Regions from separate parts of the Peribacillus sp. N1 genome, predicted to be linked through region 1. Evidence: riboswitches for the same ligand, from Rfam matches in the RefSeq annotation. Region 1 holds a riboswitch; the other holds the start of a gene.
The links. Region 1 has a riboswitch for glycine ahead of ACYP5M_RS10465 (amidohydrolase). Riboswitches for the same ligand answer to the same signal wherever they lie in the genome.

Region 1 (8,073 bases):
CGAGATCTCGGTCGGATGATGTGCATAATCATCAATAATGATCTGACTTCCGATTTCCTTTTCTGAGAACCGGCGTTTAACTCCGCCAAAAGTCCGCAATTGGGCTTTCACAGCTTCCGTATCCAAGTTTTCATATTTACAAAGTGCAATGACACCAAGTGCATTCAACACATTATGCTTTCCAAAAGTAGGAATAGTGAATGTATCATAATAATTGTTCCTTACATGCACATCAAAAGTCGTGCCATCCGGAGTGACGGAAACATTTTTCGCTTGAAAATCATTTCCTTCTGCAAATCCGTAAAAAATAACCGGTACTTTCGCCTGAATATGTGGTAAATGTTCATCATCCCCGCACGCAATGATGCCTTTGTTGACTTGAAGGGCCATCGTTTGGAAAGCCTCGAACACGTCTTCGACATTGGCATAATAATCAGGATGATCAAAATCGATATTCGTCATGATTGCATAATCCGGATAATAGGAAAGGAAATGACGGCGATATTCACATGCTTCGAATACGAAGTAATCAGAATTCACGATTCCTTTACCCGTTCCATCCCCAATCAAGAAGGATGTCGGTTTAGCGCCCCCCATCACATGGGCAAGTAAGCCGGTCGTCGATGTTTTACCATGCGCTCCCGTAACCGCCACGCTGATGAAGTTTTTCATGAAATCACCTAGGAAACGGTGATAACGGATGATCGGCAAATCAAGTTCTTTTGCCTTCACGATTTCCGGATGACTATCCGGAAACGCATTTCCTGCAATGATGGTCATTCCAGGTTGAATATTTTCCTCGTTGAAAGGAAGGATTTTAATCCCGGCTTTTTCTAATGCCAATTGTGTAAAAAATTCTTTTTCGTAATCGGAACCCTGCACTTCAATATTCATATCATGCAGTATTTGTGCAAGAGCACTCATACCCGACCCTTTAATTCCCACAAAATGGTAAGCAGTCATAAAGCGAACCTCCACCAATCGTCTACCTGTATGACAGTATATGACGTCATCTTTTATTTGTTTTTTCATTACGAGACTTGTTAGTAACGCAATTTCTTCATAGGTTTTTCAAGCTTATATTTTCAATCATTCATCAACAAAAAACTATTATATCACTTTTTTATTCATTCATCCATGTCAGGCAGATGCCAATTTATCAAATCATTGGCTTTTCCCTTAATTAAAGTGATAAAAAAGGGTTTTCACCCCTTCACATTATATACAATTTCCTTTTATTAGGTTCTCTTAATTAACATGTAAAAATTCCAGTTCTTCTTCCGTAATCAATACATCCCTGGGCCTTGAACCCCTGGATTCGGAAACTACTCCATGTTGCTCCATCATTTCTATTAGGCGCGATGCACGGTTATAACCGACACGGAAGCGCCTTTGGACACTAGAAGCAGATGCAGCCTGCTGGCTCACGACAAATTCACAGGCCTCGAAAAACAGTTCATCCGCTTCTTCCGTGACTTGGGACCTGTTCAGCAAGTCTTCCTGCTCGAACAGGTATTTTGGCTGCTGCTCCAGTTTAACATGGTTAACGACCTGGTCGATTTCTTCATCACTAACAAAAGTCCCTTGCAGGCGCACCGTTTTTGAAGAGCCGTTTTCAGCGAATAACATATCTCCTCTTCCCAATAATTTTTCTGCACCGCCGCTATCGATGATCGTACGGGAGTCGACTTGTGAAGAAACCGAAAAAGCGATCCTTGTCGGGATATTTGCCTTGATCAATCCAGTTATGACATCGACTGAAGGTCTTTGAGTGGCTACAATCAAATGGATGCCGCAGGCACGGGCCTTTTGGGCAATCCGGCAAATTGCTTCCTCTACATCAGCCGGGGACATCATCATTAGATCCGCAAGCTCATCGATGATCACTAGGATATAAGGCAGCTTGCTTGAATATTGACCGGCTTTTTCCGCTTGGTCATTAAAGCGGGTGATATCACGGACACCGGCATGTACAAACAATTCATAACGCCGTTCCATCTCCTCTACAGCCCACTTCAACGCAGCCGTAGCGGCTTTTACATCGGTTATGACTGGACTGACCAAATGCGGGATCCGGTTATATGGGGCGAGCTCAACCATTTTCGGATCGATCAACAGCAATTTCAACTCCTGCGGTGTCGCTTTATAAAGCAAGCTTACCAGCATGGTGTTGATACAGACACTTTTCCCCGACCCCGTTTGCCCGGCTATCAATCCATGCGGCATCTTTCTCAAATCGGTGATGATTGGCTGACCGGATATATCGAGCCCTAAGGCCACAGCAAGCGGTGATTCATGCTCTTGAAACTCAGTACTTTCCAAAACCTCCCGCAAAAATACCGGTTTGCTTTTCCTGTTCGGAATCTCGATGCCAATTGTATGTTTACCCGGAATAGGCGCTTCCATCCGCATATCTTGAGCAGCAAGGCTTAGTTTGATGTCATCCATCAGGTTCGTCACTTTATTCACCTTCACTCCCGGTTCCGGATGCACCTCGAAACGGGTTACTGCCGGTCCTTGAGTGACATTGACGACCTTTGCACGGACATTGAAATTTTTCAATGTCTCATCAAGTAATAAAGTCTGTTCCTCGAGCCACACATCATCATGCACAGCATAAGTGGGAGGTGTCAGCAATTCGATGTTAGGAAACACATAGTATGGATTTTCATTTTCATCCGCTTCGACGGAGCCAAAAACTGCCGGGATTTCGCCCTTACTGCCTTCTGCCGCTTCCTCTGTATATACTGCTTCTTGATACCCGTGTCCAGAAATCGGGGATTCCTGTTCCAAGAGCGGCTTAGGGTTGGAACCGATGTTGGATTCGACTGTATTTTCAGGCACAGCAGCGACGGTTTCGGAACCAACCTTAGCGTCCGAAAAGGTAAGTGATATGGCCGGAGTCTGCTCTTTCGGAATAACTCTGCCTTCCTCCTGTTTCCGTTCAGGAATGGCGGTTGGTTTCGCTTGTCCTGCCTCTGTTTGGGCAGAATCATCCATTGGCCGCTTATCAGGTGATACTACTGCCCTTTCCGAATTAAGGCTTTTTTTTTCCGGCATCATTTTATTCATGAAGTCATTTTTTTTCCGATCTTGCTTAAGCATCATCACATTAAATGGGATGTGTTTTTTTGGACGTTTGAGCTGCACTTCAGGTATTGCCTCAGATGGGTCTTCAGGCATTGTCCCTTGACTAACGGATGGTTGATTTGATTGTACAGCAATCTCCCCAGGAACCGATATCGCTTCAGGCGGTGTGTCGTCCGTCTGTTCCATGATGGATACAGCGACTTCGCGTCCAAATTCTACTTCGTCCTGTTCAATAGCCTCTTTTTCCACCGCAGGCTCAATTTTGTTGGGCTCGATTACTGCTTGTTCTGGCAGTGTCTCAATGGAATTCCTGCGAAAGAAAGCGGGTATCTCTGAATCTTCCAGTTTTTCTTCCGCTTGTTCCGGTATAAGAACGGATGGTTCTGTCGTCAATTCCTCATGTGACACTTCTTTTGGGATTTCAGGAATCGATGCTGGAATCCCGATATCGGGTTCTTCCTTTTTTAGGACGGGCATTTTGCTTTCTAATTCATATTCGACAATTTCTTCAGAAACGACTGTTTTTTTTTCCGGACGACGGAACCCATAAATGGGTGAAGGGATTTCCGTCGGACGGAATGGAGTATTTGAAGGGACTATTTTTGAGACTTCCTCCCGTTCGAAGTTTCTCCGTTTTGGTTCAGGATCCCTCACAGGCCTTCTTGTTTCTTTGGCCGCGCTCCCCTTTTTTGGTTCATGATCTTCCCTGTTTCTTTCCCTAGGCTTTCTTTTGCTCTGTTCACGATCTGGAATGAGCGGAAACTTGAACTGCCCTTTTGGATATTGAAACAGGATTTTCGTATCAGGGTCTGGCGTCTGCGACATTTTTTCCACTTTTTGATTGTAAACCTTTATTTCTTCTTCCTTTGACTTTGCAAGCTTTGAAAAATCCATTTTCCTTAATGTCTCTTCATCAAGCGGTTCATCTATAATAATCTCTTCAATTTCAATAATTTCCTCTGCTTGGAACCATTTTTTCATCTTATTTAGCCATTTCAAAACTATCACTCTTTCTACATCTGTAGTTATGTAACTAATTCTACCAGTTATTTTAAAAATATCGAGAAAATTTAAGCTAAATTGGGATTAGTATCTATTTTTTTATCGCACTCTTACTAACTTAACGTATTTCGCAGAACTCCTACCCTATTAAACCCCTTCTGGTATGAGTTTAAACCTGCACTTCGTGAAATAACATTAGCCCTTAGTCTACTATTTAAATAAAACACCGCTGTTAAATCGCGTTTACAAAGAGATTAAGTTTTCATGCGGCGCAAGAAGCAGACTGGTCAATTCATTGAAGCATCCTTCACGAAACCTCCGGTGGCATCCTGAAACCCATAAAACACCGTTCGTTAATACCGAACGGTGTTTTGTGGGTTTCTGCACTTTTTTGCAAACAAATATACCAATGGAACTATTCCCATTCATAAAAATCGCATACAACTTGGGCCACTGATTTGGATGCGATCAAAAGGGCATCTTCATCAATGTCGAATTTGGGATGGTGATTGAAATATGCCTTCTCCACCCCTTTTGGTTTGCAGCCAATGTAAAAGAAGCAGCCAGGAATCTTTTCTGCATAATACGAAAAATCCTCTGAACCAGAGAAAACCGGAAATTCCATAACCTTTTTAATATCTTTGTCTTTCATGCTTTCCAGACTATTTTTCACGAATCCAGTCAATTCAGGGTCATTATATAACGGAGGATAATCAGGCACATATGTTAGTTCGCACTGAACATCAAATTCCGTTTCTATCCCTTTAACGATGCGGTGGATTTCCCTATCGATCAGCTGTTGGGTCTCTGCTGTCATATAACGAACATCCCCTTCAATTTCTATACGATCTTTAATGACATTAAAGCTTCCTTTTCCATCGAAGGAGCCGATTGTGACCACGCCCATATCAAAAGGGTTCAAGCGGCGGCTGATCACGGTTTGTACGGCTGTCACGAAATGGGCGCCTGCCACAATGGCATCATTGGCCATATGCGGGGACGAACCATGGCCGCCTACACCCTTAATCGCCAGCTTGAAATAGGTCCGTCCAGCCATCGAATAGCCGCCGTGATACCCGACAACCCCTGCAGGATGGGACGGAAATAAGTGGATTCCAAAAACGGCATCAAGTTCATCCAAAAACCCTGATTCCATAATGCTCTTTGCTCCACCTGGGGGTGTTTCTTCTGCATGTTGATGGATTATTTTAATCGTACCGGATAGGGAATCTTTAAGCTCATTGATGCAGTCTGCCAGAACCAATAAATAAGCGGTATGCCCATCATGTCCGCAGGCATGCATGACACCTTCATTTTTTGAACGGAACGGGACATCCGCTTCTTCTTTAATCGGCAACGCATCGAAATCCGCACGGAGACCTATCGTTTTCCCAGGTTTTCCGCCTTCGATCGTTACGATGATCCCTAATCCATTTCCTACATTCGTTTGAATCGACATATCCTTACCCTTATAAAAATCAATGATATATTGTGCCGTTTTCTCTTCTTTGAAGGATAGTTCCGGGTTCTCGTGTAAATGACGGCGGATTTGAACCATTTCCCCTTTACGGGCTTCCAGCATGTTCATTAATTTGCTTTTCACGTTCACGTTTATTCTCCCCCTTATTTCAAGTTGAGCATATTAGTAGTTCCATGTTCGCTGCATGCCTTCCGATACAAAGTGCCCATTAAAAAAGGGCAGAGAAGGATTGCGTAAACTTACCGCTCCCCTTCTCTGTCCTTTTCACCTGAGAGTTTAGCTCCATTTTTGGACATGGAGATTTCCCCTTTGGTGGCACACTGCTTCCTGCGCACTCTCCAGAGCTGCGTCCAGCTGCGGTTCCATTTACCTGAGGGATTTGCTCCAAGGGATCTTTTTGGAACTTGCTCCTTCGGTGGCTCAATGCTTGCACTCTCCCACAACGTTCATCCGCTTGTTCTTTTTATATTCTCAAAATATTCCAATTATATTATCGCCGATTAAAAAATAAATATCAACTCTGAGTTATAAACTCTATTAAACTTTAAAAGGACCGCTGCCAGATGCTGACACGGTCCTTTTGTGATTCATTATTGTTCAGGCTTTTTGTTTTTACCCATAATGAAGATGGGCTCCAACTCATTTTCTTCATAAAGGAATGATAGAGCCGTTATCGGAACATGACCGCTGGCAAAGAAGCTCATCGCCATTTGCGCAAGAATATCATAGCCCGTATCATTCTTCACATCGGCAATGATGATGACATCCTGATGTGGAATGGCCACAGCCATGGTTCCCTCGATCTTGTCCTTCATTTCCCGAAGCCATGATTCATTTAGAATCCTGCTGGCATCATATCCATCATTCGTGTTCAAAAAATAAAATGCATTACCTGCAACGATATCCGACTTCATTTCAGTGGTGAGGGAACGGGCATTGAATAGGGCAATTTCACGGATCCTGTCACCCTGCCAATTTTCCCGTTGAATCATCTTTTCATCTATAAGACGGTAGGTTTTCCCTAAATCAAGGGCATAAAAAACCCGGGTTTCAGCCGTATGCTCATCGAATAAAAACGGATTTCCTTCTTCGGATTCCATTGGAAAGGAGGTCGAGCGGATGACTGGGAAAATGAATTTCTCCTTGCCTTCCATACTGTGTTCTTCCCCCATCACATTCAGGGCCTCTTCCACGTAATAGGTAATTTCATCGATGGCCTTTTCCTGTACGTTTTCATAGTTAGCAAGCACAGGAGGCAACTCGATGGTGATCCCCTTCCCGGTCTTCACATTTTCCACCCGTAACGTATCTTGCTTGCTATCGAATTTGAATGAGCGATTCTCATCTTTTAAACGCTCCTTCAAGATATTTTTCAGCTTCGTGCTGTCCATTTTCATGACTGACCCTCCTCTTCATTGAAAAATCCCCAGCGAGAAGGGGAAATTGATTATAGTGATTGAATGAATTCCTCAATTTGTTCTTGCGTTTTGCGATCCTTGCTCACAAATCTGCCTAGCTCCTTGCCATTATCATAGGCAATGAAACTTGGTATACCGAATACATCATTAGCCGCACACACATCGATGAATTCATCACGGTCCACATAAATGAATGTAAAGTCAGGAAATTTCGTTTCAATCTCCGGCATTATCGGTTCGATTACACGGCAATCTCCACACCATGTTGCTGAAAAAAGAAAGATATGTTTGCCTTCATTTTTAAATGCATCATATTGCTCTACTGTTTGTAATTTTTCCATTTGTATATTCCTCCTGCTCTAAATGACACCTTATTTTTTATAATCCCATCATACCAGAGTCTCCAGGAATCAACCATTAATACGGATCGGTTGAAAGTCACTGGCCTCTTATTTCTGGGGCACGGATGAAACGATTTCCATCATTTGTTTTGCATCGGTTTTTAATTGGTCTTTATCCGTTTCGGTTGTCAGCTTCACTCCGCCGATTCCCACTGCAAGCTCATACTTTTCTTTCGGTATCTCTTTAATCGAAATAAAGCCGAATTTATCATCGGTTTGAAAAGAATGCAGTACTTCAAATTGATCCTCTTGTTCCTTTATGGCCAAATATAACACGGAGCTGTCTTCTTTTTCATTCGGATTGACAAATAATATATAAATCTTATCACCTTTTTGTAAAATCAAATTATTATCATGTTCTTCCACTACTTTAAAATCGTTTGGCAGATAGACCTGAATTAGGCCTGCCTCTTGATTGGGCTGTTTTTCATCGTCACGAAAAGCCAATTCAGCAGCCTTCATTGCCTTTTCGGTTTGTCTTTCGATACCTGAGCAGCCCACGATCAAACTGCTTATCAACAGGAAAACAAGAAAATTCTTATTCGATAAAGCCATCGTCATTCCTCCAGCCGTCTCTTTTACTACCATATGGATAATATTATCCTTATTTACGGAATTCATCCATTTTCTAAAAAACATGGTACAATGAAAGCAATTTTATTATCGAGGAGGAAAACAATGA
Region 2 (8,073 bases), on a different contig from region 1:
AACGATTACGCTATAAGTCAATTCATGCTCGTGCAGGACCGCTCGTCCTCCTGTTGGCCTGCGTACAAAACCAAGGCCCTGCCTTTTGACCTCTTCCAAATCAATTTCCGCTTCCGCCTTTTGAAAATAACCGATCGACAATGTAGCTGGATCCCAGCCGTAAAAGCGTATGATTGGCGGAATTTCCCCTTTGCTTTGCCAGTTTAACAGAGCTTCGTCCAGTGCCATATTAAAAGCCGGTGAACAATACCCCGAATCTATAAAACCCCATTTATCTTTAGCCATCCTTACCCCTCGTTTCGATAGACTGTTTTTCAATACCCCACAAAAAACTCACATGTAGTAGTTTAACAGACTTTAACACTCTAAAAAAGAAAGTACTATCAAGTCCATGAAGAATTTGATGAAAATTCTTTTTGATTATTGGGTAAAGCAATTATATAATAAAGATTGTCTGTATTCGTTAAGGTAGAAGGGAGTTTTTATGTTTGGAAATATTATATACACTGCTCATCATCTTAGGAGTGGTTATTGCGTATTCACTTTTTAATTGGTACCGCCAGCGTAAAATCGTTAAAACACTAACACAGGACGAATTTATCGCTAACTACAGAAAAGTGCAGCTAATCGATGTGCGGGAACCGAATGATTTCGATAATGGCCATATCTTAGGCGCAAGAAACATCCCTATGACTCAAATGAAAACACGCTTGGTCGAAATTAGGCCGGACAAGCCTGTATATTTGTACGCTCAAAGCGAAATCATCAGCGGCAGAGCTGCAGCCATGCTATACAAAAAGGGCTACAGGGAACTTTTTCACCTAAAGGGCGGTTTCAAAATGTGGACCGGGAAAATCAAAGCAAAGAAATAAGACCCCATCTCCGCATGGGCTCTTTTTAATTCAATAGCTCAAGGAAAAGAAAGTTAACTGCTGGACTTTAATGAAATCTTACATAAACATGAAAAATCCCCGCCGGCAGGCAGGGATTTTTTTCGTATAAGCTATCAATCTAGGCTTGATAACGCAGAACAGGTTTTCTTGCAGCAAGAGTTTCATCAAGCCGCTTTATAACGGTTGTATGCGGAGCTTCCTGAACGATTTCCGGGGTTTCTTCCGCTTCCTTGGCAATCTGGATCATCGCATCGATGAACGCATCCAGCGTTTCTTTTGACTCGGTTTCAGTCGGTTCTATCATCATTCCTTCCTCCACGTTCAACGGGAAGTAAATGGTTGGAGGATGATACCCGAAATCCAGTAATCTTTTGGCTATATCGAGAGTCCTAACCCCCAATTTCTTTTGCCGGCGTCCGCTTAATACGAATTCGTGCTTACAATGACGATTATATGGTAAGTCAAAATAAGGTTCCAACTTGCGCATCATATAATTGGCATTGATGACCGCATTTTCGGTGACAGCTTTAAGGCCATCAGGCCCCATTGAACGAATGTACGTATATGCCCTCACGTTAATCCCGAAATTACCATAATAAGGTTTTACCCTGCCAATGGATTGCGGACGATCATAATCAAGAGCGAATTGCTCACCTTGTTTAATTATAAGAGGTTTAGGCAAGTAAGGAATCAAGTCCGACTTCACACCTACAGGACCAGAACCCGGACCGCCGCCGCCATGCGGACCTGTGAATGTTTTATGGAGATTTAAGTGAACCACATCAAAGCCCATGTCACCCGGGCGTGCTTTTGAAAGGACTGCATTCAGATTGGCTCCGTCATAATAAAGCTTCCCACCTGCATCATGGACAAGTTGTGCCATTTCCAAGATGTTTTCTTCAAATAATCCCAATGTATTGGGGTTCGTCAGCATCAAGGCCGCCGTATCAGGTCCGACAACACGCTTTAAATCTTCAAGGTCGACTAATCCATTTTCATCGGATTTCACTGTAATCGTTTCAAGTCCGGCAACAGTGGCAGAGGCAGGATTCGTACCGTGTGCAGAATCAGGTACAATCACTTTCGTCCGTTCTGTATCGCCATTCGCTTCGTGAAAAGCGCGAATCATCATCAACCCTGTCCACTCACCATGTGCACCTGCTGCAGGCTGTAATGTCACTTGGTCCATCCCGGTGATTTCAGTTAAGTGTTCCTGCAAATCAAATAAGAGTCCCAATGCTCCCTGAACGGTAGCCGGATCTTGATATGGATGGATATGGGCAAAGCCGTTGAAACGTGCCACGTTTTCATTTATTTTCGGATTATATTTCATCGTGCATGAACCCAGCGGATAAAAACCCGAATCCACCCCATGATTCCGTTTGGAGAGTGCTGTATAGTGACGCATGATATCCAGTTCGGACACCTCAGGCAGTTCTGCCTCTTCTTCACGGATGTAGTCGGCAGGAAGAATTTCTTCGAGCGGAATAGTTGCAACATCCATTTCTGGCAGACTGTACCCGATTCGACCGGAAGTACTGATTTCAAAAATGAGTGATTGATCTTGATTATTCATGTTGATCCCCCAATTCCTGCGCAAGTGCATCAATTTCTTCTTTTGTTCTAAGTTCAGTTACCGCAACCAGCATATGGTCTTTCAGCTCAGGATAAACCGTCCCTAAATCAAAGCCGCCGATCATCCCTTTTTCAAAAAGGCTTTTATTGATCTCTGAAAACGAAGCAGGCAGTTTAATGATAAATTCATTGAACGAAGGACCGTCGAATATCACTTCCACCCCTACTGCCATAATTGCTTTTTTCGCATAATGTGCTTTTTGAATATTTTGCACGGCCATTTCCTTGACACCCTTTTTCCCAAGGGCGGTCATTGCAACAGAAGCTGCCAACGCATTCAAAGCTTGATTGGAACAAATGTTGGATGTGGCCTTGTCACGGCGAATGTGCTGTTCACGAGCTTGTAGCGTTAGTACAAATCCCCTTTTACCATTTTCATCCACGGTTTGACCGACGAGTCGGCCCGGAACTTTCCGAACAAGTTTATTAGTAACCGCAAAATATCCACAATGAGGTCCACCGAATGCCGCTGGAATGCCGAATGGCTGAGCATCCCCCGTTACGATATCTGCACCGAGTGCACCAGGGGATGTCAAAGCTCCCAATGCAAGCGGATTACTGGAAACGATAAACATGGATTTGACGCCATGAATGATTTCTTCCATTTCCTTCAATGGCTCGATCCGGCCAAAAAAGTTCGGATATTGCACGATCACTCCTGCAATGTCCTCATTCGCCAATTCCTTTAAAGCAGCTAAGTCCGTCACACCGTCTTTATAAGGAATTTCGATCACTTCCACGCGTTGCCCTTTCGCATATGTCTTCACGACTTCTCTTGATTCAGGATGAACGGTTCCTGAAATGAGAATCTTCTTGCGGCGTGTCTGTCCTGAAGCAAGCATGGCTGCTTCAGCCAGCGCTGTCCCGCCGTCATACATGGAGGAGTTAGCCACATCCATGCCCGTCAATTCACATATCATCGTTTGATATTCAAAGATTGCTTGAAGCTCTCCCTGTGAAATTTCAGGCTGATAGGGTGTATAAGCCGTGTAAAATTCAGAACGGGATAGAACATGATCGACGATGACCGGTGCATAATGGTCATAGACACCCGCACCAAGGAAGGAAGCATAGTTTTTAAGATCCGCATTCTTGGCAGCAAGCCTTGATAACTCTTTCATTAATGCTGGTTCCGATTTAGCAGGCTTGATATCGTATTCTCCTTGAAAACGAACGCTCTCAGGGATATCATTGAAAAGTTCTTCAGCAGTGGATACCCCTATCGCTTTCAGCATTTCTTGTTTATCTTGCTCTGTCATGGGTAAATAACGATGTTTCATCTAATGACCATTCCCCTCTATTTACGTGGTTTTTTATAAAAAGGTGTTTGTATTATAACGGCTTTCAAACGTTTGGAACGGATCTCCACTTCGACTTCCGCATCCAGCACTGAAAATTCCTTATCGATAAGTACCAAACCCACGTTTTTCTTCAACGTTGGTGATTGGGTACCGGTCGTGACCTCGCCAATGACTTTATCACCGCTGTAGACCTTATACCCATGACGTGGAATGCCACGGTCTATCATTTCAATTCCCACAAGCTTGCGAGGAGCTCCTTTCTCCTTTTGCTCAGCAAGAACGGCTTTCCCGAAAAAATCAACTTCCTTATCGACTTTTACTGCAAAACCAATCCCGGCTTCTATCGGGGTGATGTCTGCTGAAAGCTCCTGCCCATACAACGGCAGTTTCGCTTCAAAACGCAGGGTATCACGAGCACCTAAACCAATCGGCTGAACTCCCTCTTCGTTTCCGGCATCCATAATCGCCTTCCAAAGGGCTGGACCATTTTCACTGTCACTATATATCTCAAAGCCATCCTCACCAGTGTATCCAGTACGGGATACCATCGTGGAGATACCGTTAATCATGACATTTTCCTTGAACTTGAAAAATCCAATTTCACTTAAAGCTGTATTTCCCGATAGTTTTTGTAAAATCTTCTCTGCAGATGGTCCTTGAAGTGCCAGCTGTGTATAGTCACTAGATACATTCTTGATTTGGACATCTTCCGATAAATGAGCTTGCAGCCAATTGAAATCTTTTTCTGTGTTCGCTGCATTGACCACGAGCAGATAGTCATCCTCAGCCCTTTTATACACGATGAGATCATCAACCGTGCCTCCGTTTTCATAACACATGGCGGAATATTGGGCACCGCCCTGTTTCAGCTTTGCTATATCATTAGTCAGCATCTTTTGTAAAAAGGAAAGGCTCCCAGGACCCTTAACATCGACTTCACCCATATGGGAAACATCGAATAACCCCGCTTTTGTACGTACGGCTTCATGTTCGTCCTTTATACCCGAAAATTGGACAGGAAGTTCCCAGCCGCCAAAATCAATCGTTTTACCTCCGTATTCACGATAAACCTCAAATAGTGGTGTTCTTTTTAAATCGGTCAAAAAATGACCCCCTTCAGATTTTTTTAAATTAATTGGCTTCATTATCAAAAGCTTCTTGTCATTACGCATCAGATATATCCTGATTCATGATGTGAAAAAAGCACAAAAAAGGACAGAGAAAGCCCGTTTGAGCTTTTTCTCTGTCCTGAAACCTGAAAGTTTACCTATGTAATAGGTTTTCCCCTTTGGTGGCCGTCCCAAAACGGGCGGCGCTCTCCAGAGTTGCGTCCAATAAGAGTTCTTTTGCCTGAGAGATTCACTGCTAAGTTTGCTCCTTCGGCGCTACATCCGTAGTCTCTCCCCTTATCTTCACCCGCATATAAATGGTCTACCAATGAAAGGAAGCGAATAAGCCACCAAACATCGGTAAAACCTCTGAGCATCGTGGAATGCATTCTCTGCCAATTCTCCTGAAACCTCAGAAACCGTTTGATTGGTCTCCTTCAGTAATCTTGGATAAATTAGAAGCCTATAGCCCATACTAAGAAAACGCGAACTGCAAAATCGATGTACAAAGATTCTTTGTAGCGTTGGGAAATTGGAATTTTCTAAATATACTTATATCCTACCCTAAGAAACTTATCTCTGCAATATCTTTTGAAGAGAAATATTTTTCTTACTTCACATATGAAATGTTCGGGTTTTGACCTTTTATTAAGGAAAATATGATTTAAGAGGGAGTTATTTCTATGAAAATCAATATATCCTTTAATTCTGAATGGAATGACGAGTTTCTGCAAAAGATGGAAAATGACGGTCCATGGGGAAACTGGGAGCTTTATAAGCTCGCGGTTCAAATGGAGGAAAATCTTATCATCCCTGATTTTGAAGGTTTACAGGCGCCCAAGCACCTTCCGCAGTTAACCCCGCTTCCCCATCAATTGGAAGCAGCCAAGCAAGTGGTGGAAAAGATGAATGGAAAGGCCATTTTAGCTGATGAGGTAGGGCTCGGAAAAACAATTGAAGCTGGATTGATCCTAAAAGAGTATATGATTAGGGGCCTTGTAAAAAAAGTTTTGATCCTTGTTCCGGCTTCCCTTGTCACACAATGGGCTTTTGAATTGAATACCAAGTTTCATATACCGGCAGTCGTTCAGAGAAAAAGCTATGTTTGGGACTCCTGTGATGTGGTCATTTCATCCATTGATACAGCGAAACGAGCTCCACATCGAGATATCATTTTCAAGCAGGAATACGACTTCATCATTATTGATGAAGCTCATAAACTTAAAAATAATAAGACGAAGAACTATGAATTCGTCCAAAATCTGAAAAAGAAATTTTGTTTACTCCTGACAGCCACTCCGATTCAAAATAAAGTCGAGGAAATTTTCCACCTCGTTTCGTTATTGAAACCAGGCCACTTGGGAAATGCCTCACTTTTTTCAGAAAAGTATAAAGGGAAAGGCCGGAACATAATTGAAGATGAACACCTAAAGGAACTTGTCAACACTGTCATGATTCGAAACCGGCGGGCCGATACTGGCATTGAATGGACAAAACGGCATGTGGAGACCATCACCATTGAATTTTCTCCAACGGAACAAGCATTGTACGATGCTGTTTCCAAATTCAAACCTATTTCGGATGGTTCTAAAGGAAGCGCCTTTTCGGCTCTCACTCTCCAAAGGGAAGCATGCAGCAGCAGAGAGGCGGTCTTTTATACATTAAAGAATATGAAAAATAAATATGATCAGCCTTCCCCTGACTTTTTGGCAAAGCTTGATGATTTATTTTCTAAAGTGAATGAAACGGTTCAGAACTCAAAGGCTGAAAAAGCTTTGGAACTGATCAAGAAAATTGATGATAAAGTCATTATCTTTACCGAATACCGGGCGACTCAGCTATATCTACAATGGTACCTACAGCAGAATGGAATTTCTTCAGTTCCTTTCCGAGGCGGTTTTAAGCGCGGAAAGAAAGACTGGATGCGAGAATTATTCCAAAAAAATATACAGGTATTGATTGCAACAGAAGCTGGCGGGGAAGGGATAAACCTTCAGTTTTGCCATCACTTGATTAATTTTGACCTGCCATGGAACCCGATGAGGCTCGAACAGAGAATCGGACGGATACACCGCCTTGGTCAGGAAGAAGATGTGATGATTTATAACTTTGCCACGAAAAATACAGTGGAAGAACATATTCTAAAGTTACTATATGAAAAAATAAATTTATTCGAGAAAGTAATCGGCGAATTGGATGATATTCTAACCAAACTGGATATTAACAACATTGAAGAATATTTGATTGATGTAGTCGGCGAATCCAAAACAGAGGGCGAAATGAAAATCAAGATGGATAATTTTTCATCGTTAATCCAATTCGCCCAATCAATGAAGGAAGGTGAGGTTCATGCAGCAACGGGAAATTCATGATTTTTTAATAACTTACTTTAAAGCCAATGATTGTGAAATACTGGATAATGCACCAACCCACCTTACAGTCCAATTGACGATTGATATGGATAAAGAATTAATGAACAGACCCTTTTATTGGCATTATCTAGAAAAAACAGGCGGCGTTCCAAACCTAGCACAGATGACTTTCATTACCGATCCAGAACTAGCTCCATCCGATTTAAAGGGAGAAATGATTCATTTTGGCTCCCCACGCCTTCACCAGATTATTCAATCTACCAAAAAGCTGGCAGGATATACTAGACTTTTTGAGGATACCCCTCCATCAAAAGGGGGAAATAATCCTTTGTTTCCTTGGCTGACCCTGAATGTGAAAATATCCTATCAATGCGATCGTAAAAAGGATACCTTCATGTCGATCGGTTTGAATTTAATCTCAGGTGAGATCATGGAAAGGTTTCACCATCGGGTTTTACCGATAAAGGTCACCCCCAAAATACCGGATTACTCCTTTACGCTTTCACCGCTCATCATGCCCAAGAGCGGATTGGCAAGACTGGATACATACATCAGGACCAGTTTCGAGGATGATGACCATTCCTGGGCAGAGGAAGCAATGCTTCGCTGGCAGAATGACTTGAATTTATTGGAGCATTTTTACAAGGATATGGAAGAAAAAAGTGAGAGCTATTTTACCGAAAAAGATGCCTTAAAAGCTCAATATGAACCCAACATCCGAATATCCATCATCAACGGAGGGTTATTTTACCTTTCTGATAGG

Region 2: linked by a shared signal. The riboswitch ahead of gcvT (glycine cleavage system aminomethyltransferase GcvT) and the one ahead of ACYP5M_RS10465 (amidohydrolase) in region 1 are both predicted to bind glycine.

Annotation. Positions count from the first base shown of each region.
Region 1 covers NZ_BAAHZO010000002.1:419,318-427,390, forward strand. The annotation lists gene murC (UDP-N-acetylmuramate--L-alanine ligase) at 1-963, opposite strand, end outside; gene ACYP5M_RS10460 (DNA translocase FtsK) at 1,249-4,089, opposite strand; gene ACYP5M_RS10465 (amidohydrolase) at 4,508-5,695, opposite strand; glycine riboswitch at 5,818-5,924, opposite strand; gene ACYP5M_RS10470 (DUF1444 domain-containing protein) at 6,163-6,969, opposite strand; gene ACYP5M_RS10475 (thioredoxin family protein) at 7,020-7,331, opposite strand; gene ACYP5M_RS10480 (hypothetical protein) at 7,440-7,979, opposite strand; gene ACYP5M_RS10485 (YtoQ family protein) at 8,070-8,073, shown strand, end outside.
Region 2 covers NZ_BAAHZO010000001.1:1,710,805-1,718,877, forward strand. The annotation lists gene ACYP5M_RS08235 (lipoate--protein ligase family protein) at 1-285, opposite strand, end outside; gene ACYP5M_RS08240 (rhodanese-like domain-containing protein) at 489-872, shown strand; gene gcvPB (aminomethyl-transferring glycine dehydrogenase subunit GcvPB) at 1,012-2,469, opposite strand; gene gcvPA (aminomethyl-transferring glycine dehydrogenase subunit GcvPA) at 2,462-3,808, opposite strand; gene gcvT (glycine cleavage system aminomethyltransferase GcvT) at 3,826-4,932, opposite strand; glycine riboswitch at 5,071-5,154, opposite strand; glycine riboswitch at 5,158-5,245, opposite strand; gene ACYP5M_RS08260 (DEAD/DEAH box helicase) at 5,622-7,310, shown strand; gene ACYP5M_RS08265 (YqhG family protein) at 7,288-8,073, shown strand, end outside.